4 regions of the Streptomyces spectabilis genome follow, and region 1 is predicted to be linked to each of the others. Evidence: riboswitches for the same ligand, from Rfam matches in the RefSeq annotation. Region 1 holds a riboswitch; each other region holds the start of a gene.
What was found. Region 1 has a riboswitch for cyclic di-AMP ahead of CP982_RS30910 (M23 family metallopeptidase). Riboswitches for the same ligand answer to the same signal wherever they lie in the genome.
Positions count from the first base shown of each region.

Region 2: another riboswitch for cyclic di-AMP. It lies ahead of CP982_RS18265 (LysM peptidoglycan-binding domain-containing protein); the one in region 1 lies ahead of CP982_RS30910 (M23 family metallopeptidase).
Region 3: another riboswitch for cyclic di-AMP. It lies ahead of CP982_RS06535 (C40 family peptidase); the one in region 1 lies ahead of CP982_RS30910 (M23 family metallopeptidase).
Region 4: another riboswitch for cyclic di-AMP. It lies ahead of CP982_RS25630 (C40 family peptidase); the one in region 1 lies ahead of CP982_RS30910 (M23 family metallopeptidase).

Region 1 covers NZ_CP023690.1:7,026,135-7,033,290, reverse strand. The annotation lists gene CP982_RS30930 (bifunctional acetate--CoA ligase family protein/GNAT family N-acetyltransferase) at 1-2,221, opposite strand, end outside; gene CP982_RS30920 (HPr family phosphocarrier protein) at 2,401-2,682, shown strand; gene CP982_RS30915 (GntR family transcriptional regulator) at 3,003-3,677, opposite strand; gene CP982_RS30910 (M23 family metallopeptidase) at 3,962-4,807, opposite strand; cyclic di-AMP (ydaO/yuaA leader) riboswitch at 4,820-4,981, opposite strand; gene CP982_RS30905 (M16 family metallopeptidase) at 5,222-6,604, opposite strand; gene CP982_RS30900 (M16 family metallopeptidase) at 6,628-7,156, opposite strand, start outside.
Region 2 covers NZ_CP023690.1:4,228,990-4,236,145, forward strand. The annotation lists gene CP982_RS18240 (NAD(P)/FAD-dependent oxidoreductase) at 1-284, opposite strand, end outside; gene CP982_RS18245 (Ppx/GppA phosphatase family protein) at 728-1,684, opposite strand; gene CP982_RS18250 (DUF501 domain-containing protein) at 1,851-2,372, opposite strand; gene CP982_RS18255 (FtsB family cell division protein) at 2,403-2,900, opposite strand; gene eno (phosphopyruvate hydratase) at 2,999-4,279, opposite strand; gene CP982_RS18265 (LysM peptidoglycan-binding domain-containing protein) at 4,551-5,291, opposite strand; cyclic di-AMP (ydaO/yuaA leader) riboswitch at 5,296-5,482, opposite strand; gene CP982_RS18270 (transglycosylase family protein) at 5,674-6,807, opposite strand; gene CP982_RS18275 (cytochrome P450 family protein) at 6,940-7,156, opposite strand, start outside.
Region 3 covers NZ_CP023690.1:1,643,068-1,650,223, forward strand. The annotation lists partial or broken gene CP982_RS06525 (ATP-dependent Clp protease proteolytic subunit) at 1-552, shown strand, start outside; gene CP982_RS06530 (hypothetical protein) at 560-865, shown strand; cyclic di-AMP (ydaO/yuaA leader) riboswitch at 1,423-1,576, shown strand; gene CP982_RS06535 (C40 family peptidase) at 1,580-2,056, shown strand; gene CP982_RS06540 (DUF6328 family protein) at 2,271-2,789, shown strand; gene CP982_RS06545 (ATP-binding protein) at 2,826-3,257, opposite strand; gene CP982_RS06550 (helix-turn-helix domain-containing protein) at 3,520-4,380, shown strand; gene CP982_RS06555 (DUF397 domain-containing protein) at 4,390-4,614, shown strand; gene CP982_RS06560 (8-amino-7-oxononanoate synthase) at 4,692-5,828, opposite strand; gene bioB (biotin synthase BioB) at 6,005-7,156, shown strand, end outside.
Region 4 covers NZ_CP023690.1:5,808,610-5,815,765, reverse strand. The annotation lists gene CP982_RS25645 (esterase/lipase family protein) at 1-482, shown strand, start outside; gene CP982_RS25640 (M23 family metallopeptidase) at 833-2,398, shown strand; gene pcrA (DNA helicase PcrA) at 2,514-4,973, opposite strand; cyclic di-AMP (ydaO/yuaA leader) riboswitch at 5,251-5,406, shown strand; gene CP982_RS25630 (C40 family peptidase) at 5,415-6,656, shown strand; gene CP982_RS25625 (hypothetical protein) at 6,774-7,127, opposite strand.

The DNA of each region.
Region 1 (7,156 bases):
CGTAGCGGCCGAGCAGGTCGCACGCGTCGTCGGGGCCGAGGGTCAGGCCGTGGGGGTCGTCGCCCTTGGCGAGGAGGCCCGCGATCAGGTCGGCGGCGCCCCGTTCGTCGATGTCGTCGTACTCGGGCACCTTGCCGGGCTCCGCGATGTCGTGCCGCCACTGGGCGTACGTCACGGCTTCGGCGAGGGCGCGCACGGCCCGCTCGGCCGCGGGGTAGGCGGGGATGCGGGCGTGCGGCGGCGGGGCGTCGGCCGCGGGCGGGGCGGCGGGCGGCCGGTCGTCCGGGCGGGCGGCGGCCGCCCGGGGCTTGGTGCTCGCGGCGGCGGAGAGGGCCTCGGCGAGCTCGCCGAGCTCCACGTGGACGACGGCGACGGGCTTGGTGGGGCACCCGGCCGCGGCCGCCCGCAGGGCGGTGGCGAGCGTCTCGCCCTGGCCCTTCCGGCTCGACTCGCCGAGCGAGGGGATGACGGTGACGACGGCCGCGTCGCAGGTGTCGGCGGCGAGCGCGGCGCCGAGCGCGGTCCGGAAGTCCTCGGGCGTCGCGCCCGTGGTCAGGTCGCGCGGGGGCAGCGGACGCAGGCCTTCGGCGACGCACGCGTCGTACGTGAGCAGGCCGAGGGACTCGGAGTTGCCGAGGATGGCGACGCGGGGCCCGGCGGGCAGCGGCTGGCCCGCGAGCAGGAGCCCGGCGTCGACGAGTTCGGTGACGGTGTCGACCCGTATGACCCCGGCCTGGCGGAGCAGCGCCGAGACGGTGGCGTGCGGGAGCCGGGTCGCGGCTCCGGCGTGCCCGGTGGGGGCGATGCCGCTGTGCCGGGCGCCCTGGACGACGACGAGGGGCTTCGCGGCGGCGGCGCGGCGGGCGAGGCGGGTGAACTTGCGGGGGTTGCCGATGGATTCCAGGTACATGAGCGCGACGTCGGTGTCCGGGTCGTCGTACCAGTACTGGAGGACGTCGTTGCCGGAGACGTCGGCGCGGTTGCCCGCGCTGACGAAGGACGACAGGCCCGCGCCGCGCCGGTGCAGCCGGGACAGCAGGGCGATGCCGATGGCGCCGGACTGGGTGAACAGGCCGACGCGCCCGGCGGCGGCGAGTTCGGGGGCCAGCGAGGCGTTCAGGCGTACGCCGTCCGCGGTGTTGATGACGCCGAAGGCGTTGGGGCCGATGAGGCGCATGCCGTAGGAGCGGGCCTGGCGGACGAGTTCGCGCTGGCGCTCGAGCCCTTCGGGGCCGCTCTCGGCGTATCCGGCGGACAGGACGACGAGCCCCTGGACGCCGTGCTCCCCGCACTCGGCGACCGCTTCCGGTACGCGCTCGGCGGGGACGGTGACGACGGCGAGGTCGACGGGCCCGTCGATGTCGCGTACGGAGCGGTGGGCGGGGACCCCCTCGACGCCCTCGGCGGTGGCGTCGTCCGTGAAGGCGCGGTTGACCGCGTGGACGCGCCCGGTGAAGCCCGCGCGCAGCAGGTTGCGCAGGACGCCGCGGCCGACGCTGTCCTCGGCGCGGCCGACGCCGATGACCGCGACGGAGCCGGGTGCGAGCAGCCGCTGGACGGAGCGGGCCTCGGCGCGCTGTTCGCGGGCGCGCTGGACGGCGACGGAGCGGTCGGTGGGCTCCAGGTCGAGTTCGAGGCGGACGACGCCGTCCTCGAAGCTGCGCTGCTGCTGGTATCCGGCGTCCGTGAAGACCTTCACCATCTTGGTGTTCGAGGGCAGGACCTCGGCGGCGAAGCGGCGGATGCCGCGTTCGCGGGCGACGGCCGCGATGTGCTCGAGCAGCGCGGAGGCGACGCCGCGGCCCTGGTGGGCGTCCTGGACGAGGAAGGCGACCTCGGCCTCGTCGGCGGGCCCGGAGGCGGGGCGGCCCTGGGCGTCGATGCGGTCGTAGCGGACGGTGGCGATGAACTCGCCGCCGATGGTGGCGGCGAGCCCGACGCGGTCCACGTGGTCGTGGTGCGTGAAGCGGTGCACGTCCTTGGCGGAAAGGCGGGGGTAGGGCGCGAAGAAGCGGTAGTACTTCGACTCGTCCGAGACCTGCTCGAAGAAACTGACCAGGCGGTCCGCGTCGGCGGCCGTGATGGGCCGGATGCGGGCGGTGCCGCCGTCGCGCAGCACCACGTCGGCCTCCCAGTGGGAGGGGTAGGGATGCTCGTCCGCGGGGGCGGGCGCGGCGCTGTCCGACGAGGTGTGCGCTGGGCCGTCCGCCGGGGTCTGCATGGGGCCAGGGTACGGGTCGCGCGGCCGCCTGGGCCGGGGCAATGTAGGAGGGGTCGAAAGGCGGTCGGGTGGCGGGACGCGGGTCGTGGGGCAGCGCGGCACCGGTCCTGCGGGAGCACCCGGATCGACGTGAGACACTGGTCTAGACAAATGTGAGACACCTGGAAGGGCAGCAACACATGGCTGAGCGCCGCGTCAACGTCGGCTGGGCCGAGGGCCTCCACGCCCGGCCCGCATCCATCTTCGTCCGTGCGGCCACGGCCTCGGGCGTGCCCGTGACGATCGCCAAGGCCGACGGCAACCCCGTCAACGCCGCGTCGATGCTCGCGGTGCTCGGCCTGGGCGCGCAGGGCGGCGAGGAGATCGTGCTCGCTTCGGACGCCGAGGGCGCGGACGCCGCCCTGGACCGCCTTGCGAAGCTCGTCGCCGAGGGCCTCGAGGAGCTCCCGGAGACCGTCTGACACTGTCGGACACAGCGTGCCGGAGCCGCGCGGACCACTGGGTGGCCGCGCGGCTCCGTCGTGTCGGGCCCCTCGGGCGGGGCGCTGCGTGAATTCATGAGCCGGTGGCGCACCGCCCGCGGAAGCCCGTCGAAGCGAGGAAGCCCGTGGAAGCCCGTGGAAGCGCGTGGAACAAAAGCGCGGCGCGCCGGACCGGAAATCCGGTGGTGAATTACCCCGACCCGCCTCCGCTATGTCTCCGGTACGCGGCGGCTTTCGCACGAGCGCGCTTTCCGGGTGCGCGCCCGCCTCGTATACGAGTCCTGTGTACGGGGCCGCTGTTAATTCCGTACGCCCACTTTGTTGACGGCGTGTTGCGAACCCCTCACGCGCCCGGCGCGCGGCCGGTACGAGGACGCCGTGCGCTCGGCGTGCAGGAGCGTGAGCGCGCGGGCCCGTTCCGCGTCCTGGCGGGCGACCGCGTCGACGACCGCGGCGTGCCCGGTCCACAGCTCCGCGGCCACGACCGGCGCGTCCGCCACGTACATCCAGGCGACCTTGTGGCGCAGCTGGGTGAGCAGGGCGATGAGGCCGGGGCTGCCGGAGGCCTGGGTGAGCGTCTCGTGGAACCAGCCTTCCAGCGAGCGCAGGTCCTCGCCGCCGCCGCGCCGGACCCGCTCCTGGCCGAGCCGCACGAGGCCGCGCAGGACCTTCAGATGGGCTTCGGTGCGGCGCTGCGCGGCGCGGGCGGCCGCCAGCGGCTCCAGGAGCGTACGGACCTCCAGGAGGTCGGCGGCGTCCTGCTCGGTCGGCTCGGCGACGCAGGCGCCCGCGTGCCTGCGGGTGACGACGAAGCCCTCGGCCTCCAGGGTGCGCAGGGCCTCGCGCACGGGGACGCGGGAGACGCCGTAGCGGCGGGCCAGGAGTTCTTCGGTGAGCCGCGTGCCGCGTTCGTAGACACCGGAGACGATGTCGTCCCGGATGGCCGTGCAGACCGAGTGCGCGGGAATGCGCATGACGGACCTCCGCTTTACTGCCCGCGAAACGCGTCGCGCGGCGCGCTGAAGACGCTGGTGCGGCGACTCTATGGACGCTGACTCCACGGACTCTATTGCAGATGGCCGCATTTTCCGATGGGGCGCCGGAATCCATGGATATCTTTTGGCCAAAGGTTGTGCGGTCAGCAGGCGGTGCCGACGCCGAAAGCCCCGGCTCGGTGAGCCGGGGCTTTCGGGAAGTGCGCGGGCGCGTGCCCGTCGCCCACGTCATGGGAGCGCCGGACGCTCTCAGCGCGGAAGCGTCAGACGCTCACGCCGTGGGAGCGCAGGTACGCGAGCGGGTCGATGTCCGAGCCGTACTCGGCGCCGGTACGGGCCTCGAAGTGCAGGTGCGGCCCGGAGGAGTTGCCGGTGGACCCGGAGAGGCCGATCTGCTGGCCGGGCGTGACGGCCTGGCCGACGGTGACGCTGATGGACGACAGGTGGCCGTACTGGGTGTACGTGCCGTCGTTCATCTTGATCACGATGTTGTTGCCGTAGGCGCCGCCCCAGCCCGCCTCGACGACGGTGCCCGCGCCGACCGCCTGCACCGAGGTGCCGGACGCGGCGTGGAAGTCGATGCCGGTGTGGCTGCCGGAGGACCACATACCGCCGCCGGCCTTGTAGGAGGTGGAGACGTACGAACCGGCGACCGGGGCGACGTAGGCGTTCAGGCGCTTGCGCTCGGCGTCGCGGGCGGCGCGCTCACGGGCCCGCTCCTTGGCCTCCTTCGCCGCCTTGGCCTCGGCCTCCTTCTTGGCCTTCGCCTCGGCCTTCTCCTTGGCGGCGGCCTCGGCCTTGCGCTTCTGCTCGGCGGCCTTCTGCCGCGCCGCCTCTTCCGCCTTCTTCTGGGCGGCGGCGTCGTTGGCGGCCTGCTTCTGGGCGGCGGCCTGGGCGTCGATCTCGTCGGCCAGCGTGTCGTTGATGGCGATGGCCTGCGTGAGGCCGGTGCTCGCGTGGTCCGCGGAGGCGTCGGCGGCGAGCGCCGGAGCGGCCAGGCCCGAGATGACACCGGTGGTGGTGAGGGCGGCGACGCCCGCGGCGCTTGCGGTGGTGCGCGAGATGCGGCTCGGGCGGCGGTGCTTGCCGGTCGGGCGGATGAGCGCCATGAAGCGGCTGGTCCTTTCCTTCCTTCTCGCCTACCGGGTTAGCTGACGGGTTCGGAGCAGGAAGGTCTCCTACGGACTCCTCGCCTCGCGGCAAGGGGACCGATTCACCCCAGGGACGTGTGGGTCCCCGGCTCCCCTGGCTCACGCCGTACGGGGACTCGGCGATGACTGTCCGGTGCCGCGGACGCGGCTTACTGCCTGACGGACAGCCGCACTGACGCTAAACGCCTCATCTTTCAATCGACAAACGGATCCTGCCTTTTGTAGCGCACGCCACACGGCAGACACCCAACCTCCATGTCAATTCGGACATATGGCAGCATGCAGGGACCCCGGAGGCTTCCTGAGCCTCCGGGGTCCCTTGAGTTACGCGGTGTTCCTACCGATTTGCCCGCCGGGGCGAGCGCGGGGCAATCAGCCGGTGACAACCGTCACTTCGCCGATGCCGAGGGCCCGCACGGGCTCCTCGATCTGCGCGGCGTCACCGACGAGCACCGTCACCAGCCGGTCGCTCGGGAACGCGCTCACGACAGCCGCGGTGGCCTCCACCGTGCCCGTCCCGGCCAACTGCCGGTACAGGCTCGCCTGGAAGTCGTCCGGCAGCTCCTGCTCCACCTGGTCGGCGAGCGTGGCGGCGACGGCGGCGGCCGTCTCGTACTTCAGCGGGGCCACGCCCACCAGGTTCTGCACGGCGACGTCGCGCTCGGCGTCCGTGAGGCCCTCGGCGGCGAGGGTGCGAAGGACCTTCCACAGGTCGTCGAGAGCCGGGCCCGTGTTCGGCGTGTCCACGGAGCCGCTGATGGCCAGCATGGCGACGCCCGGGGCGCCTTCCGGGGACCTCGGCGCCGCGGAGCGCAGCACCTGGCTGAAGGCGCGCACGCCGTACGTGTACCCCTTCTCCTCACGCAGGACGCGGTCCAGGCGCGAGGTGAGGGTGCCGCCCAGGCAGTACGTGCCGAGGACCTGCGCCGGCCAGACGATGTCGTGCCGGTCCGCGCCCACGCGGCCGATGAGGAGCTGCGTCTGGACGGCGCCGGGGCGGTCCACGATGACGACGCGGCCGGTGTCGTCGGCGGTCACCTGGGGCATCGTGTGCGGCTCGGCCGAACCGCCCGTCCAGGCACCGACGGTGTCGGCGAGGACGGCGTCCACGTCCGTGCCGGTCAGGTCGCCGACCACGACGGCGGTGGCCGTGGCGGGGCGCACGTGCTTCTCGTAGAAGGCGCGTACGGCCCCGGAGTCGATGGCGGTGACCGTCTCCTCGGTGCCCTGGCGCGGGCGCGACATGCGCGAGGTGGCCGGGAAGAGCTGCTTGGCCAGCTCCTTGGCTGCGCGGCGCGCGGGGTTGGCGGTCTCGTGCGGGATCTCGTCCAGGCGGTTGCGGACGAGGCGCTCGATCTCGCCGTCCTCGAAGGCGGGCGCGCGCAGCGCGTCGGCCAGCAGGCCCAGGGCCTTCGGCAGGCGCGAGACGGGCACTTCGAGGGAGAGGCGGACGCCGGGGTGGTCGGCGTGCGCGTCAAGGGTGGCGCCGCAGCGGTCCAGCTCGGCGGCGAACTCCTCGGCGGAGTGCTTGTCGGTGCCTTCGGAGAACGCCCGCGCCATGATCGTGGCCACGCCGTCCAGGCCCTGCGGCTCGGCGTCCAGGGGCGCGTCGAGGTGGACCTCGACGGCGACGAGCTGCTGGCCGGGGCGGTGGCAGCGCAGCACCGTCAGGCCGTTGCCCAGGGTGCCGCGCTCGGGGGCCGGGAAGGCCCAGGGCTTGGCCGTGCCCGCCTGGGGCTGCGGGTGGAATTCCATCGTCACAGACGTCTCAGCCTCGCTCACTTCGCCGCCTCCTCTTCCTGCTGGGTCTCGGCGGCTTCCTGGATGGCGTCGGCGTCCTCCGCCGCGGTCACCGGCTCGTACACCAGGACCGCGCGGTTGTCGGGGCGCAGGCGGGCCTTGGCGACCTCCTGGACCTCGGCCGCGGTGACGTCGAGGACGCGCTGGACGGCGGTGAGGGCGAGCTGCGGGTCACCGAACAGGACGGCGAACCGGCACAGTTCGTCCGCGCGGCCCGCGACCGTGCCGAGGCGGTCGAGCCACTCGCGCTCCAACTGTGCCTGGGCCCGCTCCATTTCCTCCGGGGTCGGACCCTCCTCGGCGAACCGGGCCAGCTCCTCGTCGACGGCGGCCTCGATGACGGGGACCTCGACGTCGCCGGAGGTCTTCACGTCCAGCCAGCCGAGCGACGGCGCGCCGGCGAGCCGCAGCAGGCCGAACCCGGCGGTCACCGCCGTGCGGTCGCGGCGCACCAGGCGGTTGTAGAGCCGCGAGGACTCGCCGCTGCCGAGCACCGTCAGGGCCAGG
Region 2 (7,156 bases), 2.8 Mb from region 1:
GCGATCGTGGCGACCTTGCGGTCCTGGTCGATGGTCGTGACCCGACCGGTCAGTACCTCGGCCTTGGGCAGCACGCGTCGCAGCGGGACGACGACGTGCCGCGGCGAGATGCTGCCGGCGGCGGCTTCGGGGAGGAAGGGCTGGTACGTCATGTACGAGCGCGGGTCGACGACCGTGACGGTCGCCTCGCCGTAGCGCATCTTCTTGAGAATGCGACGAGCTGCGTACAGGCCTACGTACCCACCGCCTACTACGAGGATCCTGGGACGCTCCGTGGTGCTCATGCCATTGAGTATCCACCCCCTCGGAGGGGGTCGCTCGTGCGCCCCTTCACAAGGATGGGTGGGGCCTCTGCTACACTTCGCCGCCCACGTGACGGAGGTCATGGCACCCGAGGGGAACCAGCGGACACCGCGAGTCGTTGTCAACCCCACTTGAGCAGCCACTCCGGGCTTCAACACCGGGTGAACCAGTCCTCGGTTCACACCCCCGTAACACCTGCGATGCGCCGCGGGCGTCAGCCCGGCGCCTTCAAAACCCCGCCTCCGGACCCGAAACCCCTCGGAACCACGCCCTACAGGGCCGTTTTCCTTGTGAAGAACTTCACGAACTTTTCCGACGAGGTGTCGCCGCGGGGGCCCCGAAGCCGTTCGACGGCTGCTCAAACGACATCCTCCCCGCTCAGGCGATGATCGGCAACGCCTGCGCGGGGAGGATCCGCGAGGGGCTACTCGCCCAGCTCCTCCGCCACTTTCCAGGCGATCCCGTCCAGGATGTCGTGCTCGCTCACGACGACCTCCCGGGCACCGACCCGCTCCATGATCGAGAGCAGCACGAGGGCGCCCGCCACGATCACGTCGACGCGGCCCGGGTGCATCACGGGGATCGCCGCGCGCTCGGCGTGCGTCGAGCGCACGAGCCGCTCCACGATCGCCGCGACCTGCTCGTACGAGACGCGCGAGTGGTGGATCGCGGCGGACTCGTACGCGTCGAGGCCGAGCGCGATCCCGGCCACCGTGGTGACCGAGCCCGCGAGGCCCACCAGGGTCCTCGCCTCGCGCAGCGGCACCGTCTCCTCGGCCAGGTCGAGCGCCGCGTCGATGTCCGCGCGGACGGCGGCGAGCTGCTCGGCGGACGGCGGGTCGGTGACGACCCCGTCGCGCACGAAGTGGCGCTCGGTCATCCGGACGCAGCCGACGTCCACGGAGCGGGCCGCCCGGACGCTGCCGTCGCCCACGACGAACTCCGTGGAGCCGCCGCCGATGTCCACGACGAGGTACGGCGTCTCCAGGTCCGCGCGGCCCGTCAGCTCCTTGGTGGCGCCCGTGAAGGAGAACTCCGCCTCCTGGTCGCCGCTGATCACCTCCGGCTCGACGCCGAGGATGTCCAGGACGCCGCGGACGAACTCGTCGCGGTTCTCGGCGTCGCGGGAGGCGGAGGTCGCCACGAAGCGGGTGCGCTGCGCGCCGTGCTCCTTGATGACGGCGGCGTACTCGCGGCAGGCCGCGAAGGTCCGCTCAAGCGCCTCGGGGGCGAGGCGGCCCGTCTTGTCCACGCCCTGTCCGAGGCGAACGATCTGCATCCGGCGGTCGAGGTCCACGAGCTGCCCCGTGGCCGGGTCGGCGTCCGCGACGAGCAGGCGGATGGAGTTGGTACCGCAGTCGATGGCGGCCACGCGGGTCACGCTGGGGTGCTCCTTTGCGTTGACGGGTATCGGACAGCGGGGCCCTGCCCACGGCGGAGACGGACGATCAGGCGCTCCGCGTCGGGGCTGGCCCGTGCAGCCGGGCGTCACGGGTGGGCGGGTGGGAGGAGGTTCCGCCGCGGTAGCGGCGGGTCCGGAAACCGGCTCAGCTCGCGTCCGCGGAGACGCAGGGGCCCTTGCGCCACCACTCCGGGAGCATGGCGATGGCCTCGTCGCCGAGGGGGTTCACACCGGGGCCCGCGGCCAGGGAGTGGGCGACCAGGACGTGCAGGCACTTCACGCGGTCCGGCATGCCGCCGGCCGAGGGGAAGCCCTCCAGGACCTCGATCGAGTCGCGCCGGGCGATGTAGTCCTCGTGCGCGGCGCGGTACGCGGCGGCGAGCTCCGGGTCGGCGGCGAGCCGCTCCGTCATCTCCTTCATCACGCCGTTCGCCTCCAGCGTGCCGATCGCGGAGGCCGCGCGCGGGCACGTCAGATAGAACGTCGTCGGGAACGGCGTGCCGTCCTCCAGGCGGGGCGCCGTCTCCACCACGTCCGGGCTGCCGCAGGGGCAGCGGTGCGCGATGGCCCGCAGGCCGCGCGGCGGGCGGCCCAGCTGCTCCTTGAACGCGGCGATGTCGGCGTCCGTGGGCGCGGTGGACTCGGTCTGGGGCGGAGGCGTTTCCATGCCTGTCTTTCGGTCAGTGCGGAGGTCGGTTCAGTTGTCGTCGGGGCGGCCTGCGGCGCCGGAGCGGTCCGCCTTGTCGACGCCGTCCCAGACGTTGGAGTACCAGGGCCGGTCGGCCCCTCCCCCGTCGGTCCGGTGGCGTTCGGCGGCCTCGGGGTCGATCACCGTGAAGCCGGTCTCGCCGGGCATCACGTAGTGCAGCCGGTCGCGGACGCGCTGCTCGGCGTAGGCGTCGTCCTGCCAGCGGGCCTTCTCGTCGCGCAGGCGCTCGACGTTCTCGCGGTGCTCGGCCTGCTTCTGCCGCTGCTCGGCGATCTCGGCGCGCTGGGAGACGTACTGCCGTATCGGATAGGCGAGCGCGACGACCAGCGAGCAGACCACCAGGACGAGCAGCGCCGCGCGCCCGGTGAGCCGGGAGCGGCGGGCCTGGCGCTTGGTCTGGGAACGGTAGACGCGCTGCGCGGTCTGCTCGCCGAGCAGCTTGAGCCGCGTCGCGGTGGAGAACCGGTCGCGGTTCTTCACTGCCATGTCCGCCTCCCCAGTACGTGCGTAGTCCCCGCACACGGTACGGGACCGAGTACGGGGACGTACGTACGACTGGCTAGGCCTTGGCCCGCGAAGAGGGCTCAGCCCTTGAAGCGCGGGAACGCCGAGCGGCCCGCGTACACCGCGGCGTCGTCGAGGATCTCCTCGATGCGAAGCAGCTGGTTGTACTTGGCGACGCGGTCCGAGCGGGCCGGGGCGCCGGTCTTGATCTGGCCGCAGTTCACGGCGACGGCGAGGTCGGCGATGGTGACGTCCTCGGTCTCGCCGGAGCGGTGGGACATCATGCACTTGAAGCCGTTGCGCTGGGCCAGCTCGACGGCGTCCAGGGTCTCGGTCAGCGAACCGATCTGGTTGACCTTGACGAGCAGCGCGTTGGCGGCGTCCTCGTCGATGCCGCGCTGGAGGCGCTCCGGGTTGGTGACGAAGAGGTCGTCGCCGACGATCTGGACCTTGTCGCCCAGCTTCTCGGTGATGATCTTCCAGCCGTCCCAGTCGTCCTCGTACAGCGGGTCCTCGATGGAGACCAGCGGGTACGCGGCGACCAGCTCGGCGTAGTAGTCCGTCATCTCGGCGGCCGAGCGGGACTTGCCCTCGAACTCGTAGGAGCCGTCCTTGTAGAACTCGGACGCGGCGACGTCGAGCGCGAGCGCGATCTGCTCGCCCGGGACGTAACCGGCCTGCTTGATGGCCTCGACGATGAGGTCGAGGGCCGCGCGGTTCGACTCCAGGTTCGGCGCGAAGCCGCCCTCGTCGCCGAGGCCGGTGGACAGGCCCTTGGCCTTCAGGACCTTCTTCAGCGTGTGGTAGACCTCGGCGCCCCAGCGCAGGGCCTCGGAGAAGGACTCCGCGCCGATCGGGGCGATCATGAACTCCTGGATGTCGACGTTGGAGTCCGCGTGGGACCCGCCGTTCAGGATGTTCATCATCGGCACCGGCAGCAGGTGCGCGTTCGGACCGCCGAGGTAGCGGAAGAGCGGCAGGTCGCTGGCCTCGGAGGCGGCGTGGGCCACGGCGAGGGAGACGCCGAGGATGGCGTTGGCGCCGAGGGAGCCCTTGTTGTCCGTGGCGTCCAGGTCGAACATGGCCTGGTCGATCAGACGCTGCTCGGTGGCGTCGTAGCCGACGAGCTCCGGGCCGATCTGCTCGATGACGGCGAGAACGGCCTTCTCCACGCCCTTGCCGCCGTAGCGGTTGGCGTCTCCGTCACGGAGTTCGATGGCCTCGAAGGCGCCGGTGGAGGCGCCGGACGGGACGGCGGCACGGCCGGTGGAGCCGTCGTCGAGGCCGACCTCGACCTCGACCGTGGGATTGCCTCGGGAGTCCAGGATTTCCCGGGCTACGACGACGTCGATGGACGGCACGAGCATCTCCTTCTGGGATGTGATGCGGGGTACGCGGGGGTACTAGGGGCCGCGCTGGCCCCTGCGACACGAGCCTAACCGGCTCCGGGGCATCGGCCAGCCGACCGCCCAGCCCATGGACAGGCACAGGGCCGGGTCCGGGGCCGGATAGTTCCCTCACGAAACAAACTACCGGACCAAAAGGTACCGCCCCGGTGCGCAGGGGGGAGCGCACCGGGGCGGTAGCCCATGGGGACGGGGTGGCTCCGGGCGCTGCCGGGGCCGGGGCGGGTCAGCTGAGGTGCAGCTGCTGACCCGGGTAGATGAAGTCGGCGTCGCTGACGATGTCGTCGTTCAGCTGGTACAGCTTCTGCCAGCCGCCCTTGACGTCGTGCTCCTGGGCGATCTTGGACAGGGTGTCGCCGGTCACGACCTTGTACTCGCCGTCGCCCTTCTTCACGACCTTGCCGGTCGGGGTCTGGACGGTCTTCTTCTCGACCTGCGGGGCGGCCTGCTGCGGCTGGTGCTGCGGCTGGGCCTGCGGCTTGGGCGCGGCCTGCTGCTGCGGCTGGGCCTGCTGCTGCGGCTGCGGCTTGGCCTGCTGCTGCGGCTGCTGCTGGCCGCCGCCGGAGGAGCCGCCGCCGGTGTACGGGGAGCCGGACAGGCCCACGCCGCACTTCGGCCAGGCACCCTTGCCCTGGCCCGCGAGGACCTTCTCGGCGATCTCGATCTGCTGGGCCTTGGAGGCCTTGTCGGCGGTGGCCGCGTACTTGGTGCCGCCGTAAGCGGCCCAGGTGGAGGCGGAGAACTGCACGCCGCCGTAGTAGCCGTTGCCGGTGTTGATGGACCAGTTGCCACCGGACTCGCACGCGGCGACGCGGTCCCACTCGGAGGCGGTGGCGGCGTTGGCCGTGCCGGTCGCCATCAGCGGGGCGGCGACGGCGGCACCGGTGACACCGACGACGGTGGCGGCGCGGGTGGCCTTGTCGAGCTTGGTCGGACGGCGGTGCTTGCCCTTGCCGGAACGCAGCATGAAGTGATCCCCTCACCGACGCCTGCGAGGTGAGCTGTCGGGTTCGGGCGGGTGAGTGCCCGGCCGCGCGTCCTAGCGCGCGACTTCACCCCAAGCCGTGTCCGTACGTCTCGCGCGTCTTACGACCGCTCAACGTCCGGGCCCGGCACTTACCTTGGGTCCCCCGCTCCTGCCTTCGGCGCTCGAAGCGACGACTGTTCCCGTCCGGCCGTTGGCAGGATTCGGCGTACCGACCGGCGGGGCCCGCTGTGGCGAGCGGTCCCGACCGTAGCCAGGCAATCATCCGAATTTCAAAGACGATCAGGGCTTCTGAGACCCATCTCTCACTTGCCTCTCACCGTCTTTAAACCGGACATTCACCGCGAACCGCCGGGCAACTGCCCTACTTTTCGCTCGACTTCCCGGCGGTGGCGCCCTTGTCCTCCGCGCTCAGTTCGAGCCGCTGACCGGGGAGGATGAGGTCCGGATCGGAGCCGACGGTCTTCTTGTTCCCGGCGTAGAGGCCCGACCAGCCGCCGTCAAGGTCGTGGCTGTCGGCGATCGCCGAGAGGTTGTCACCGGAGCGGACCGTGTACGTGCCCGAGGGGCGCTCGGCGGCGGGCACGTCACGCGCCTCGCCGCGCGAGGCGTGACGCCCGGGGCCGGTGTCGCCGGACGGGGCGTCATCGGCGGCGCTGCCGCCGCGGTGACGGCCCGCGGGGCGGTCGTCGGCCGCGTCGTCCGCGCCGGGCTCGGCGCCCTCGGACTCCTGGGACGCCTCGGACTCCTCGGACTCCTGGGACGAAGCGCTGTCGTCCGCACCGGACTTGTCCGCGTCACCGGCGGGCTTGCGGTGCTTGCCGCCGCCCTCGCGCGAGCCGTCCTCGGCGCTCTTCCCGCCCTGGGTGGCACCGTCGTCGCCATCGTCACCGTTGCCCGAATCGTGAGTCTTGTCTCGCGATTCGGTGGAACTGCCCGGCCTCTCGGCCTTCTCGGAGCGGTCGGACCCGGCGGCCTCGCGCTCCTCCTTCGCGTCCTTCTCCGCGTCCTTCTCCTTGCCGGACCGCGAGGAGTCGGAGGGCTCCGAGGACTCGGCGGAGTCGTCGGAGTCCGACGAGCTCGGCGGGGCCGACGGCAGGCCCGGATCGACGGCGGCGGCCTCGCCGCCCTTCGCCAGGCCCGCGGCCGGGGCGCAGTTCGGCCAGGCGTCGGGGCCCCGGTCGGCGAGCACCTTCTCGGCGACGTGGATCTGCTGGGAGCGGCTCGCCTGGTCGGCGGTCGGCGCGTAGGAGAGGCCGCCGTACTGCTCCCAGGTGTCCTGGGTGAGCTGGAGGCCGCCGTAGTAGCCGCTGCCCTTGGCGCTCCACGCCCCGCCGCTCTCGCACTCCGCGACCTTGTCCCACGTCCCGGCGTCCGCGGCGCTCGCGCCGGACGCGCCGAGCAGCGGGATGGCGATGGCTGATCCGGTGACGCCCGCCGTGACGAGGATCGCCGGGACCTGACGGGGGCGGCGGTGACGGCCTTGGCCGGAGAGCATGCAGGTGCCTTTCGTGGACGACAGGTCAGGCACGGCATCCGTTACGCGCGAGCGCGCGGGTGCCGGGCCGTCGTGAACGTAGCCGCAGTCGAACGCCAGTCACAAGTCGGTTCAGCCGAGATCACGCGAAAGTCACATCGTTGACGGCCCGTCAGCACGGGTGACCCGCGGGGCGGGTGTGAAACGCACCGGCAACGTCCTGAGCCCACGCATGATGAGCCCGCCGCGCCACCTCAACTCCTCGGGAGCCACGGCCAGTTGCAGGTCCGGCAGGCGGCGGAGCAGGGTGGCGAGGGCGGTCTGGCCCTCAAGCCGGGCCAGCGGGGCACCGAGGCAGTAGTGGATGCCG
Region 3 (7,156 bases), 5.4 Mb from region 1:
TACTCCAAGCTCCTGGAGGAGCGGATCGTCTTCCTCGGCACACCGATCGACGACGTCTCGGCGAACGACGTGATGGCCCAGGTCCTCTACTTGGAGCACGCGGCTCCGGACCGGGACATCTCGCTCTACATCAACTCCCCCGGCGGCGACTTCAGCGCGACGACGGCGATCTACGACACGCTGCTGTACGCCTCCTGCGAGGTGGAGACCGTCTGCCTCGGCCAGGCCGCCTCCGCCGCCGCGGTGCTGCTCGCCGCGGGGACCCCCGGCAAGCGGGCGATCCTGCCCGGCGCCCGGGTGCTGCTCCGGCAGCCCGCGCTGCCCGAGCCGGTGCGCGGCCAGCCGACCGACCTGAGGATCCGCGCGGAGGAACTGCGGCGCACCCGTGCGCTCCTGGAGGGGATGCTCGTCCGGCACACCGGGCGTACGCCCGAGCAGATCTCGGCGGACATCGAGCGGGACACGGTGCTCGACGCCGAGGCCGCCCTCGCCTACGGTCTGGTGGACCGGGTCGTCCCGAGCCGCAAGGCCGCCCGCCCGGACGCGGGATGAGGCGCCGGTGCTCCCCGAACTGCCACCGCTGCCCGCCCTGACCCGCGCCGAAGGCGAGCTGGTCGACGCCTATCTGGCGGTCCTCGACCTGCTCGGCCGGATCAACCCGGCCCGCGCCGAGCACACCTACGGCGGGCTGCGCGCCGCGCAGGCGCTGATCACCCGGGCGACCGAGCTGCACGACGCGCTGGCGCTCATGCATCAGCGCGGGGAGAGCGAGGTGCACGCGCCGACGCTCGCGCGAGCGATGCGCGTCCTGGACGGCGAGCGGCGCGCCGCGCGCGTGACGGTGCCGCCGCCGACGGGCCCCTGACACGGGGCCGGCCGCCGCCGTCGGCATGAAGGTCCGTCATGATTCAGTCCGATTCACCCCCCACGACCGGCTGTCCCGTGCCAGACTTCCAGCCAGCCCCCATTCCGTTTTCGGCCTGGTACTCCAGTGCGCCGGTCGCATCTGACGCCGCGGAACGCGCCCCGGACCCAGCGCGCCTGCGCCATCCGCCCGTTGCCGGTATACGCGGATGTCAAGCCGAGTCCGGGGTTGCCTCGGAGATGACCAGAGATGATCGCCCCTTTTGCGTAACCGGCGGTCGTTCCAGTGGGCTCCCGAAGTCGCTCAACTCCCTTACAGCACAGCCGGATTCGGGCGTTCCGCCGCTGATGGGGCAATCATCGCCGAGTGTGACCTAGAACCCATTCGGGCTCTGTCCACCGGAACGGGTCAGGCGTGAGGAGCCTCACATACCGCCGATCCGGCTCGGTTTTTTCGCCCCTCTCGGGTGAAGATCCCTTCCGACGACAAGCCCCCGCCACAGGCGGCGGGGCGATCCGGGCGGACGCCGAGTCCTGCCGCCGCCCGGGTGCCCGGTCGACATCTGTGCACCGGCAGGAGTGGAGGACCCAGCAAGGCGGGCCGTCCGGCCAGTCCGGAAGGCCCTTGGGGTGAAGTCGCATCGCGCGGCCGGGCATCTTCGCCTGCCCGAACCCGACAGGTCATCCTTCACAGGCGGCTGACGAAGGGTTGCGCATGACTGCGCTGCATCGTGTTCCGTCGCTGTTGACGAGAGCCAGTACGGCTTCGGCTCTCACGCTCGCCGCCGTGGGCGGCACCATCGTGGCCCCCGGACTCACGGGAGAAGCACAAGCGGCCACCTCGCACGGGACGAAGGCGCTCAAGGTCGCGGCGTCCAAGAAGGGCTCCCCGTACAGCTACGGCGCGGTCGGGCCGAACCGGTTCGACTGCTCGGGCCTGACGCTCTACTCGTACAAGCGCGTGGGCAAGAAGCTGCCGCGCACCGCCCAACAGCAGTACAACAAGACCCGCAAGGTCTCCTCCGCCAGCCGCACCCGCGGAGACCTGGTGTTCTTCCACTCCGGCCGGAACGTCTACCACGTCGGCATATATGCCGGTAAGGGGAAGATCTGGCACGCCCCGAAGCGGGGCACCGTGGTGCGGCTCGAGAAGATCTGGACCAACCAGGTCTGGTACGGCCGGGTCCGCTGACCCGCCGGCGGGCGGCGGCCTCCTCGGGGTCCGCGCCGTCGCCCGCACCTGGCGCCACCAGCGCCTTTCGCCGCCGTCCGGTCAGGGCTCGGGCGGCGGCACCAGCCGAGGGACGGTCCGTACGGCAGTCCGGGGCGGCGCCCCGGCGACGTCACCCGCCCGGCCCCGCCGTCAGCGCGGGAGTGGAGCGGCGCCGCGCGGATACTCGTGGACCATGGCCGATCATCACCCCCACGCCGCGGGCACTTCCAGACCCAGCGCCTCCCGGCACACGCGCAACGAGACGCCGCTGGAGCGGGCCGACCGCAACTTCTCCGAGCTGCTCCAGGAGCTGCGGGTCACCCAGACCGGTGTCCAGATCCTCTTCGCGTTCCTGCTCACCCTCGCCTTCACGCCGCGCTTCCCGTCGCTCGACAGCGTGCAGCGCGCCACGTACGTCGTCACGCTGCTCCTCGCGGTGCTCGCCGCCGCGCTGTTCACGGCGCCCGCCGCGGTGCACCGCACCCTGTTCGCGCGCGGCGCCAAACCCCTGATCGTGCGGGTGTCCTCACGCCTGGCCGCCATCGGCCTCGCGGTGCTCGTGCTCGCCCTCACCGGATCCGTCCTCCTCGTCGTCGACGTGGCCGTGGGCCGCACCGACGGGGTGCTCGCGGCCATCGGCACGTTCGTGGTGTGCGGCGGCCTGTGGGGCGTGCTGCCCCGTCTGGTCGGCCGCGCGGGCCAGCGACAGTGAGCCCGCCCGGCCGAGGGGCGGCCGCGCCCCGGGGAGTCAGCTCTGCACCGGGACCGTCCACGGCAGCGTGATCCACACCGTCTTGCCGCCCTCGGGCGTCGGACAGACCATGAGTCTTCCGCCGCACTCGGCGGTGAGCCAGCGGACGATGACCATGCCTCTGCCGTTGTCCTGCTGGACGGCCGCGGGCAGCCGCTTGGGGTAGCGGGGGTGGCTGTCGGTGACGCCGATGCGCAGGCTCTCGTCGCGGTCGAGCCGGACGTCCACGGTGAAGGTGGGCGAGAGCCCGAGCGTGTGCTGCACCGCGTTCGTGGCGAGCTCGGAGACGATGAGCCGCACCGTGTCGGCCACATCCGTGTCCGCTGGGAGGCCCCACTCGGTGAGGATGTCCCCGACGTACCTGCGGGCGGTGGAGACCGACACAGGGTCGCTCGGCAGGGTGACTGATGCTTCCTGGTGGTCTGCCATGACGGCGCCGTCCCTTTCCCACCGGGACCGGACTTCCGACGCGTGGCGGAAGTACTCGAGTACCGTCCCGGAGCTGGTGCTTCGCGCCAGATTGCCACTCTCGGGCGGCCCGCGCCCGCCGATCCACCGAGATGTGCATATATCTGTCGCTCGAAGCGGTGAACTCTGCGACGGCAGACCGTATTTGGGCGCAACACTGGCAGTTCCTCTACCGTCCCCTACCGTTGGCGCGGACCTCCGGAAGGACCAGAAGGAGACAGCCATGCAGTACGGTCCCGCGGTGCGCCGTCGCAAGCTCGGCGCGGAATTGCGGGCGCTGCGCGCCGAGGCCGGGCTCACGAGCGGCGAGGCGGCCTCCCTCGTGGGCTGGCACCAGTCGAAGGTGAGCCGGATCGAGACGGGCCGCAGCGGCGTGAAGGCCACCGACGTACGACTCCTCCTGGAAGCGTACGGGGTTCAGGACCCGCATCTGCGGGAGCTGCTCGTCGCGCTCGCGGGCGGGGACGACGAGCACGGGCGCCACCACTGGTGGCACGCCTACCGAGGGCTCCTGCCGCCCGCGTACCGCGACTTCATCAGTCTGGAGTCGCAGGCCTGCCGGGTGCGGACCCTGGAGACCACGGTGGTTCCCGGTCTGCTGCAGACGCCCGAGTACGCCCGCGCGGTGACACGTGCCGCGCTCGGCGAGCGGCCCGAGGAGCAGGTCGAGGCCCTCGTGCAGGTGCGGCTCGCCCGGCAGGACGTGCTGCGCAGCGAGCCGCCGCTGCGGCTGAGCGTGATCCTGGACGAGGCGGTGCTCCGGCGGCAGGTGGGCGGGCCCGAGGTGCTTTCCGGACAGTTGCGGCGGTTACTGGACGCGGCCCGGCTGCCTCAAGTGCGGCTCCAGGTACTTCCGTTCGCCTCGGGCGAGCACATCGGGTTGATCGGCCCTTTCGTTATTCTCTCCTTTCCGAACATTTCTGATCTGGATGTGGTGGTTCTCGACCACTTGACGAGTAGCCTCTACCTCGAACGGAAAGAAGACCTTAGGGCGTACACCGACGCCTTCAACTCTCTTCGGGGACAGGCGCTTTCCGTTCAGGATTCAATGGATTTCATCGCCGGGTTAGGTGACGGCGCGTAAGGAGGCACCATGACTGCACTGCCTCGGTACGTTCCCTCCAGCACGTCTCTCAGGGGCGCGCGGTGGCGGCGCAGCAGCCGCAGCAACGGAATGAACAACTGTGTGGAGACGGCCCCGCTCGGCGCAGGACCCTTGACGGGCCTGCTCGCCGTGCGCGACTCGAAGAACGCGGCTGGCCCGGCCGTGCTCTTCTCCCCCACGGCCTGGGAAGTCTTCGTCGACGCCCTTCGATGAAGACCATGGCCCTTAGGTGAGGCCCGAGTGAGTGCGCCGGACCCCGGACCCAGGTCGTAGGTGCCAGATCTCAGGTGTCAGGGTGCGGTGCGGCTGATCACGGCGACGACCTCGGCGAGCTGCGTGTCGCTCAGGTCCGCGCGGGCGGTCAGCCGCAACCGCGAGACGCCGTCGGGGACCGACGGCGGACGGAAGCACCCCACAGCGAGCCCCGCGGAGCGGCAGTCGGCCGCCCAGTGCACCGCGGCCCCGGGCGACGGGGCACGCACCGAGACGACGGCGGCGTCCGGACGTACAGCCGAGAACCCCTCCCCCACCAGCAGTTCGTAGAGCCGGGTCGCCACCTCGCGCGCGCGTGCGGCACGCTCCGGCTCCCGGCACAGCAGCCGCAGCGCGGCGAGGGCCGCCCCGGCGGAGGCGGGCGCGAGACCCGTGTCGAAGATGAACGTACGGGCCGTGTTGACCAGGTGGTCGATGACCCGGGCCGGGCCGAGCACGGCGCCGCCCTGGCTGCCGAGGGACTTCGAGAGCGTGACGGTGACCACCGTGTCGGGCGCGCCCGCGAGCCCGGCGGCGTGGGCGGCGCCCCGGCCCCCGGCGCCGAGCACGCCGAGCCCGTGGGCGTCGTCGAGGACGAGCCCCGCGCCGGACTCCCGGCAGACGGCGGCCAGTTCGGCCAGCGGCGCGGCGTCGCCGTCCACCGAGAACACGGAGTCCGTCACGGCGATCGCGGGCCCCTCGTGGGTGCCGAGCGCCTTGCGCGCCGCCGCGGGGTCCGCGTGCGGCACGACCTGGGTGGTGCCGCGGGCCAGGCGGCAGCCGTCGATCAGCGAGGCGTGGTTGCCCGCGTCCGAGACGATCAGCGAGCCGTGCGGGGCCAGGGCGGTGACGGCCGCGAGGTTCGCCGCGTAGCCGGAGGACAGCACGAGGGCGGACTCGAAGCCGCAGAACGCGGCGAGCTCCCGCTCCAGTTCCGCGTGCAGCTCGGTGGAGCCCGTCACCAGGCGCGAGCCGGTCGCGCCGCCGCCCCAGCGGCGGGCGGCGGCGGCCGCGCCCGCGGTGACCTCCGGGTGGCGGGTGAGGCCGAGGTAGTCGTTGCCCGCGAGGTCGAGCAGGGTGGTTTCGGCCGGGCGCGGGCGCAGGCCGCGGACGAGCCCGGCGCGCTCGCGCGCCCGCGCCTGCTCGTCGATCCAGTCGAACGGCGCGCTCGTCATGGGGCCTCCAGGCCGTCGTCCGCTCGGGCGGTGCGAAGAGATGCGTTTGTAGACAGTGCACAGACCCTAGCCGTCGCGCCACCTGGCCATGGTGTGGCAATACCCACAGCCGTCAGAGCTTCTGTTGTGTGGTTTCTCCATGGTCAGACGGACCGGCGTACGCCAGGATCGGCGCCATGGATCTGCTCAACACGCTGGTGGACAAGGGGCTTCGGCGCGAGCTGCCGACCCGCGACGAGGCGCTGGCCGTGCTCTCGACCTCCGACGACGAACTGCTCGACGTGGTGGCGGCGGCCGGAAAGGTGCGGCGCCACTGGTTCGGCCGGCGGGTGAAACTCAACTATCTGGTCAATCTGAAGTCCGGCCTGTGCCCCGAGGACTGCTCGTACTGCTCGCAGCGGCTCGGCGCGGACACCGGCATCCTGAAGTACACCTGGCTGAAGCCGGACGAGGCGTCCGAGGCGGCGGCGGCCGGGCTCGCGGGCGGCGCCAAGCGGGTCTGCCTGGTGGCGAGCGGCCGGGGGCCGACGGACCGGGACGTCGACCGGGTCTCCGACACCATCAAGGCGATCAAGGAACAGAACGAGGGCGTCGAGGTGTGCGCCTGCCTCGGTCTGCTCTCCGACGGCCAGGCCGAGCGGCTGCGCGGCGCGGGCGCCGACGCGTACAACCACAACCTGAACACGTCGGAGTCGACGTACGGCGACATCACCAAGACGCACACCTACGCTGACCGCGTCGACACCGTGCAGAAGGCCCACGCGGCCGGTCTCTCCGCCTGTTCGGGGCTGATCTCGGGCATGGGCGAGACGGACGAGGACCTGGTCGACGTCGTCTTCGCGCTGCGCGAGCTCGACGCGGACTCCGTGCCGGTGAACTTCCTGATCCCCTTCGAGGGCACCCCGCTCGCCAAGGAGTGGAACCTCACGCCGCAGCGCTGCCTGCGCATCCTCGCGATGGTGCGGTTCGTCTGCCCGGACATCGAGGTCCGCATCGCGGGCGGCCGCGAGCTGCATCTGCGCACGCTCCAGCCGCTGGCCCTGCACCTCGCCAACTCGATCTTCCTCGGCGACTACCTGACCAGTGAGGGCCAGGCGGGCAAGGCCGACCTGGAGATGATCGCGGACGCCGGTTTCGAGGTGGAGTCCGCTGACCAGGTGACGCTGCCGGAGCACCGCCGGCGCGGAGGCTGTGGTTCCGGTTCTGGCTCCGGCGCCGACGCGCGGGAGGGCTCGGGCTGCGGCTCCGGCTGCGCGCCCGCCGAGGCCCCCGGGTCCGCCGCGCAGGCCGAGCCCGGCGACGCGCGCACCGATCTGGTGGCGGTGCGC
Region 4 (7,156 bases), 1.2 Mb from region 1:
ATGTGGAGGAGATATGCGAGCGCACGGGACACGAGCGCGTGGACATCGTCGGCCACAGCCTCGGCGGCCTCATCGCCCGCTACTACGTGCAGCGGCTCGGCGGCGACGCCCGCGTCCGCACGCTGGTCACCCTCGGCACCCCGCACGCGGGCACCCGTGTGGTGCCGCTGGCGGACGCGCACCCGATCGTCCGCCAGATGCGGCCGGGATCGGACGTCATCGAGGAGCTGCGCGAGCCCGCGCCGGGCTGCCGTACGCAGTTCGTGAGCTTCTGGAGCGAGCTGGACCAGCTGATGGACCCGGTCGAGACGGCCTGTGTCGACCATCCCGACCTGATCGCGCAGAACGTCCGCGTCTCCGGCGTCGGGCACCTCGCCCTGCCGGTGCACCCCGCGGTCGCCTCGGCGATCCGGCAGGCACTCGACCTCACGAAACCGGCCGCCGACACCCCGGCGTCGACCGACGGCCTGACGGTCGCCTGACCCGCACGGCTCGACACGGCGCGCGGCCCGACCGTTCGGGGCGCGGCGGCACGGGCCGCGCCCGTCGCGCCACGGACCGCACGCCACGGTCCCCATGGCCCGCCCGGCCCCTCCGCGACGACGGCCGGACGGCCCGCCGAAGCGCGTGCACACCGGATCCCCACACCTCTGACCTCGAACACTCCTCGAACGCCAGGCCAAGCCTGTGCCCACAGTCCGCCGAAAGGCGGCCGAATGCCCGTTTCCTGCGAGCACGGAACCTGCCGAAGATTGTCGCGCCCGCATACCGCCGGGTACAGTCGCGGCACTGCGCTGCCAGCCCCCATGCTGTCGAGGCGAAAGAGAAGTTGGTGAACGACCGTCACCCGCCGGGGTCCCCCGCTCCGGCCCCGGCACCCGACGCCGACTACGCTCCCTACGGTTCCTACGACCAGAGCGCGCAGCACGTCGGCTACGGGTACGACGGCTACGCCACCGGCAGCTTCACCGCCACCGGGTTCAACGCCCCAGGTGCGCAGGACGGCACGGGCGTCTTCGACACTTCCGGCTCGGGATTCGCGGTCGGCGGAGGCTTCCCCTCCGACCCGCTCTTCGGCGAGCTTCCGGGCCAGGCCTACGACACCGGCCAGTGGGCCACGGCGGGCCAGCAGCCCCTGGGCCACGACGGGTTCAGCACCCCGCAGGGCCTCTCCCCGTACGACACGGGCAGCCACGACACGACGGGCATGTGGGACACCGGCGGGTACCAGCAGCTCGCGGACATCCCGGCCCAGCCGGGCCCGGATTCCACCGCCACCTGGTCCGCCACCACCTGGACCGACGCCCAGCAGACCGGCCAGTGGGCCACCCAGGTCTTCGACACCGGCGCGTACGACGCCACCGCCTGGAACTCCGACGGCGGCCACGAACCGTACGGCGACACGTACGGGAGCGACGGGACGGACGGAACCGGCGGCGCGGCTCCCGCCCCGGGCGACGCCTACGAGGCCGGCGACACCCTGTCCGGCACGTATGGCCAACCGACCACCGGCGAGCACGAGTTCGCCGCCGGCGACACGGCCGACGACACGCCCGGCGACGAACTCGGCGACGTCGAAGCGGGTGCGAACGTCAGCGAGCACGCCCCCGCCGAGCGCCCCCGCTCCACCCGCGCCGCCTCCCCGCGCACCCGCACCCGGTCACGCCGCTCCCCCGCCAAGCGCTCCGCGCTGCTCACCGTCGCCGTGCCGTCGGCGTGCGTGATGGGCGTCGCGGGAGTGGCCGCCGCCTCGGTGAGCGGCCTCAGCGGTGGCGACGACGACACCAAGGAGACGCGGGCGGCCTCCGCCCCGGACGCCGCGTCCGTGCAGCCGTCCGCCGCGAACAGCAAGCTCGACACCCAGCTCGCCAACCTCTCGGCCGACGCGGGTGACTTCGCCGACCGTGCGAGCCGTACGCAGGAACGTATTGACCTCAAGGCCGCCAAGGACGCCGCGCACCGGAAGGCGGTCGCCGAGGCCGCGCGCAAGGAGCGGCTGCGCCCCAAGTTCGCGCTCCCCGTCTCCCAGCACGGCCTGAGCGCGTACTACGGCCAGGCGGGCATCAACTGGATGTCGCAGCACTCCGGGATCGACTTCCCGGTGTCGTACGGCACCCCCGTGATGGCCGCGACCGACGGCGTCGTCTCCACGAAGTGGAACAGCGCCTACGGAAACATGGCGATCGTGACCGCCAAGGACGGCACGGAGACGTGGTACTGCCACCTCTCCACGCACAAGATCTCCAACGGCCCCGTGAAGGCGGGCGACGCCATCGCCTACTCCGGGAACTCCGGCAACTCGACCGGGCCCCATCTGCACTTCGAGGTCCGCCCCGGCGGCGGCTCTGCGATAGACCCCCTGTCGTGGCTGCGCAGCCACGGCCTGGACCCCACGTAGGCGGACGCGAGCGCACCGCCACGGCCCGCGCCCTCCTTGTGGAGGCGGCCGGGCCCCCTCCACAAGGTGTCACTCGGACTCCAGCAGTCCGAGGACCAAGCATCCGAGCGGAACGTCAGAGCTTCTCCACCGGCGCGTACCGCAGCAGCAGCCGCTTCGGCTTCTCCGCGCCGAAGTCCACCGTCGCCTCCGCGTTCGCCCCCGTGCCCTTCACGCCGACCACCGTGCCGAGGCCGAACTGGTCGTGCGTGACGCGGTCGCCCACGGCGAGCGACACCACCGGCTTCTCCGTCGCCCGGCGCGTGGCAAAGCCCTGCGCGCCCCCCGCGCGCGAACGCGACGACGACAGCGAGGACGCCACTCCCCCGGCGGGCCCCGACGAGGCGGGCGCGCCGACGGAACCCGTGCGCTTCCACTCCAGATGGGTCGCCGGGATCTCCTCCAGGAAGCGCGACGGCGGGTTGTACGACGGCTGGCCCCAGGCGCTGCGCACCGAGGACCGCGTGAGGTAGAGCCGCTCCCGCGCGCGCGTGATGCCGACGTATGCGAGGCGGCGCTCCTCCTCCAGCTCCTTGGTCTGGCCGAGGGCGCGCATGTGCGGGAACACGCCGTCCTCCATGCCCGTCAGGAACACGACCGGGAATTCGAGGCCCTTGGCGGTGTGCAGCGTCATGAGCGTGATGACGCCCGAGCCGTCGTCCTCCTCGTCCGGGATCTGGTCGGAGTCGGCGACGAGCGCCACCCGCTCCAGGAAGTCGGACAGCGATCCGGCCTCGCCCTCCTGGCGCTCCTGCTCGAACTCCAGGGCCACGGCGGCCAGTTCCTGGAGGTTCTCGATGCGCGTCTCGTCCTGCGGGTCCGTGGAGGACTGCAACTCGGCCAGATATCCGGTCCGTTCGAGCACGGCCTCCAGGACGACCGCGGGGCCCGCGCCCGACTCGACGACGGTGCGCAGCTCCTCCATGAGCGTGTTGAACCGCTTGACGGCGTTCACCGAGCGGGCCGCCATGCCGTACGCCTCGTCCACGCGCCGCAGCGCCTGGGGGAAGGAGATCTTCTCGCGCTGCGCGAGCACGTCGATCATGGCTTCGGCACGGTCACCGATCCCGCGCTTCGGCACGTTCAGAATGCGGCGCATCGGTACGCCGTCCTCCGGGTTGGCGAGGACCCGGAGATAGGCCAGGACGTCGCGGACTTCCTTGCGCTCGTAGAAGCGGACGCCACCGACGACCTTGTAGGGCAGTCCCACGCGGATGAAGATCTCTTCGAAGACACGCGACTGCGCGTTCGTCCGGTAGAAGATCGCCACGTCGCCGGCCTTGGCGTCGCCCGCGTCCGTGAGGCGGTCGATCTCGTCGGCGACGAACTGCGCCTCGTCGTGCTCGGTGTCGGCGACGTATCCGGTGATGCCGGCGCCCGCGCCCGCGTTCGTCCACAGGTTCTTGGGGCGGCGGCTCTCGTTGCGCTCGATGACCGCGTTGGCCGCGCTGAGGATCGTCTGCGTGGAGCGGTAGTTCTGCTCCAGGAGGATCGTCGTGGCGTCCGAGTAGTCCTCCTCGAACTGGAGGATGTTGCGGATCGTGGCGCCGCGGAAGGCGTAGATGGACTGGTCGGCGTCACCGACCACGCACAGCTCGCCGGGCGCCTCGCCGTCCTCGCCCTCCTGCGGGGAGGGGCCGACCAGCTCGCGCACGAGGGCGTACTGCGCGTGGTTCGTGTCCTGGTACTCGTCGACCATGACGTGCCGGAAGCGGCGGCGGTAGTGCTCGGCGACGTCCGGGAAGGCGCGCAGGAGGTGCACCGTCGTCATGATCAGGTCGTCGAAGTCGAGGGCGTTGGCCTCGCGGAGCCGCGACTGGTACATCGCGTACGCCTGGGCGAGGGTTTTCTCGAAGCCGTCGGCGGCCTGGGCGGCGAAGTCCTCCTCGTCGATCAGCTCGTTCTTCAGGTTCGAGATCTTGGCGCTGAAGGACTTGGGCGGGAACTTCTTCGGGTCCAGGTCCAGGTCCCGGCAGACCAGGGCCATCAGACGCTTGGAGTCCGCGGCGTCGTAGATCGAGAACGAGGACGTGAAGCCCAGCTTCTTGTACTCGCGGCGCAGGATGCGCACGCACGCGCTGTGGAACGTCGACACCCACATCGCGCCCGCGCGCGGGCCGACGAGCTGCTCGACGCGCTCCTTCATCTCGCCCGCGGCCTTGTTCGTGAACGTGATCGCGAGGATCTGGCCGGGGTGCACCCCGCGCTCGGCGAGCAGGTACGCGATGCGGTGGGTGAGCACGCGGGTCTTGCCGGAGCCCGCGCCCGCGACGATAAGCAGGGGGGAACCCGCGTGCACGACGGCCGCGCGCTGGTTTTCGTTCAGCCCGTCGAGGAGGGTCGCCGGATCGAGGGCCGGGCGCGGGGCACCGTCCCGGTAGTACCCGTCCCGGGGTGCGGGCGCGTCGAACTTCCCGTCGAACAGATCGTCCGGAATCGGCTCCGGAGCGCTGTCCTCGGGCGGCGGCGGCTCTTCCTCAGCGCCCTGCGAGGGCTTGAGGTCCGCCAGGAAGCTGTCGTCAAAGAGGCTGCTCATCGCCTCCCGAGTCTAGGCGGCCCCACTGACAGCCCGCCCCGGGTTCCGGCCACCGCCGCGGTCGGCCGGGCCCGCCCACGGGGCGCCACGGGGCGGTCACGCCGGGCCACGCCGCAGGTGAGCCGGGTCGGGGCGGCACCGGGGAGAGTGCGGAGGTGCGTAAAGTCACGAAAATGTATCGGGCATATCGAACATCAATCTTCCCTCGCGCCACAGGAGTTGGCTAGCGTGCTCCGCGGGCCGCACGTCCCCCCAAACCGGCGAACCCCGCCGGGCCGCGCGGCCTCCGCCGAGTCCGACGCGTTCGGAGCCGGGGACCCACCATGATCTTGGGGTGAATCCGTCCCGCCGCACCGCGCACGGGCCGGTAGGGCAGCCCTTCCGAACCGCCCGAACCCGACAGCTAACCCGGTAGGCGGTCCACGGAAGGAGTCGCCTCCCTTGGCGTCGCACCGCAAGCCGCGCACCCGCTCTCCCCTGGCACGCACCGCCCCGGCCCTCGGCATCACGACGGCCGCGCTCACCTCGGTGGCGCTCCTGTCACAGAGCGCGAACGCGGCCCCCTCCTCGGCCCCGGCCAGGCCCGCGGAGCCGAGTCTCGAAGAGGTCCAGAAGAAGGTCGACGACCTCTACCACCAGGCGGGTGTGGCCACCCAGAAGTACAACTCGGCCAAGGAACGCACCGACAAGCAGCGCAAGCACGTCGACAAGCTCCTTGACGACGTCGCCGAGCGCACGGACGACCTGAACGAGGCCCGGCGGCAGCTCGGCTCGTTCGCGGCCGCCCAGTACCGCACCGGCGCCGTCTCCGAGACCGCCGCCCTGATGCTCGCCGACGACCCGAAGGGGTTCTTCGACCAGAACCACCTCGCGGGACGGCTCACCAGCCGCCAGAAGAAGGCGGTCGACGAGTACCAGGCGCAGCAGGTGGCGGCCACCAAGCAGCGCGCGAAGGCCGCGAAGAACCTGAAGACGCTCAGTGACTCCCGCGACGAGCTGAAGTCGAGCAAGCGGACCGTCCAGACCAAGCTCGGCGAGGCCCGCACGCTCCTTTCGAAGCTGACCACCGAGGAGAAGGCGCGGCTCGCCGCGATCGAGAAGCGGAAGGAGGAGGCCGCCCGGCGCAAGGCCGCCGAGCTGGCGCGCAAGCAGGCCGAGGAGGAGCGCGAACGGAAGGCCGAGGAGGCGGAGCGTCGGGAGCGCGAGCGGAACCGGGACAGGGACCGGGGCCGGGACGAGGACCAGGGCTCCGGCGGTGGCTCGGGGACGGGTTCCGGCTCCGACACCGGCTCCGGATCGGGTTCCGGTTCGGGGAACACGGACAGCGGGTACGCCGCGAAGGCCGAGAAGGTGATCGCCTTCGCCGAGAAGCAGATCGGCAAGCCCTACGTGTGGGGCGCCACCGGGCCCGGTTCGTACGACTGCTCCGGGCTCACGCAGGCCGCGTGGAAGACCGCAGGGATCTCGCTGCCCCGCACCACCTGGGACCAGGTGAAGGTCGGCACCAAGGTGTCCACGTCCAGTGCCAAACGCGGTGACCTGGTCTTCTTCTACGACGACATCAGCCACGTGGGGATCTACATAGGCAACGGCAAAATGATCCACGCCCCCAAGCCGGGCGCGAACGTGCGCGTCGAGTCGATCTACTACATGCCGATCCACAGCGTGGTCCGCCCCGCGTGACCGAGGCCTCCGTAGAGGCACGACTGAAAATCGCCCTCTACGGAGGGGGCGCATACGCGTGGGGGCCCACACCCGGACCGGGTGCGGGCCCCCACGCGTACGGCGGGCGGTGGGCGGCTACGTCCACAGGACGGCGATGAAGATGTTCGCCGTCGTCAGCGCGCCGACCGCGCCGAACATCGCCTTGTCCACCCTCTCCTCGTCGCGCTTCAGGTACACGAGCCCGAGGATCACGACGAGGACGGCCATCTTGATGCCGATCTTGAGGTTGTTGACCTCGTTGTCGTCGGCCTGGTTCAGGCCGACCAGGGCCACGCCCGTGATCAGCATGGTGAGCGCGCCGTGCAGCATGGCGGGGCTGAAGCGGGCGGTGCCGTCACCCATCGCCTTCATCTGGGTCAGGAAGCCTCCCAGGAGCGAGGCGATGCCGATGATGTGCAGGCCGACGAAGAGATGGATGAGTACGTCCATGGGGCGGAGCCTAACCGGGCCCGTATCAC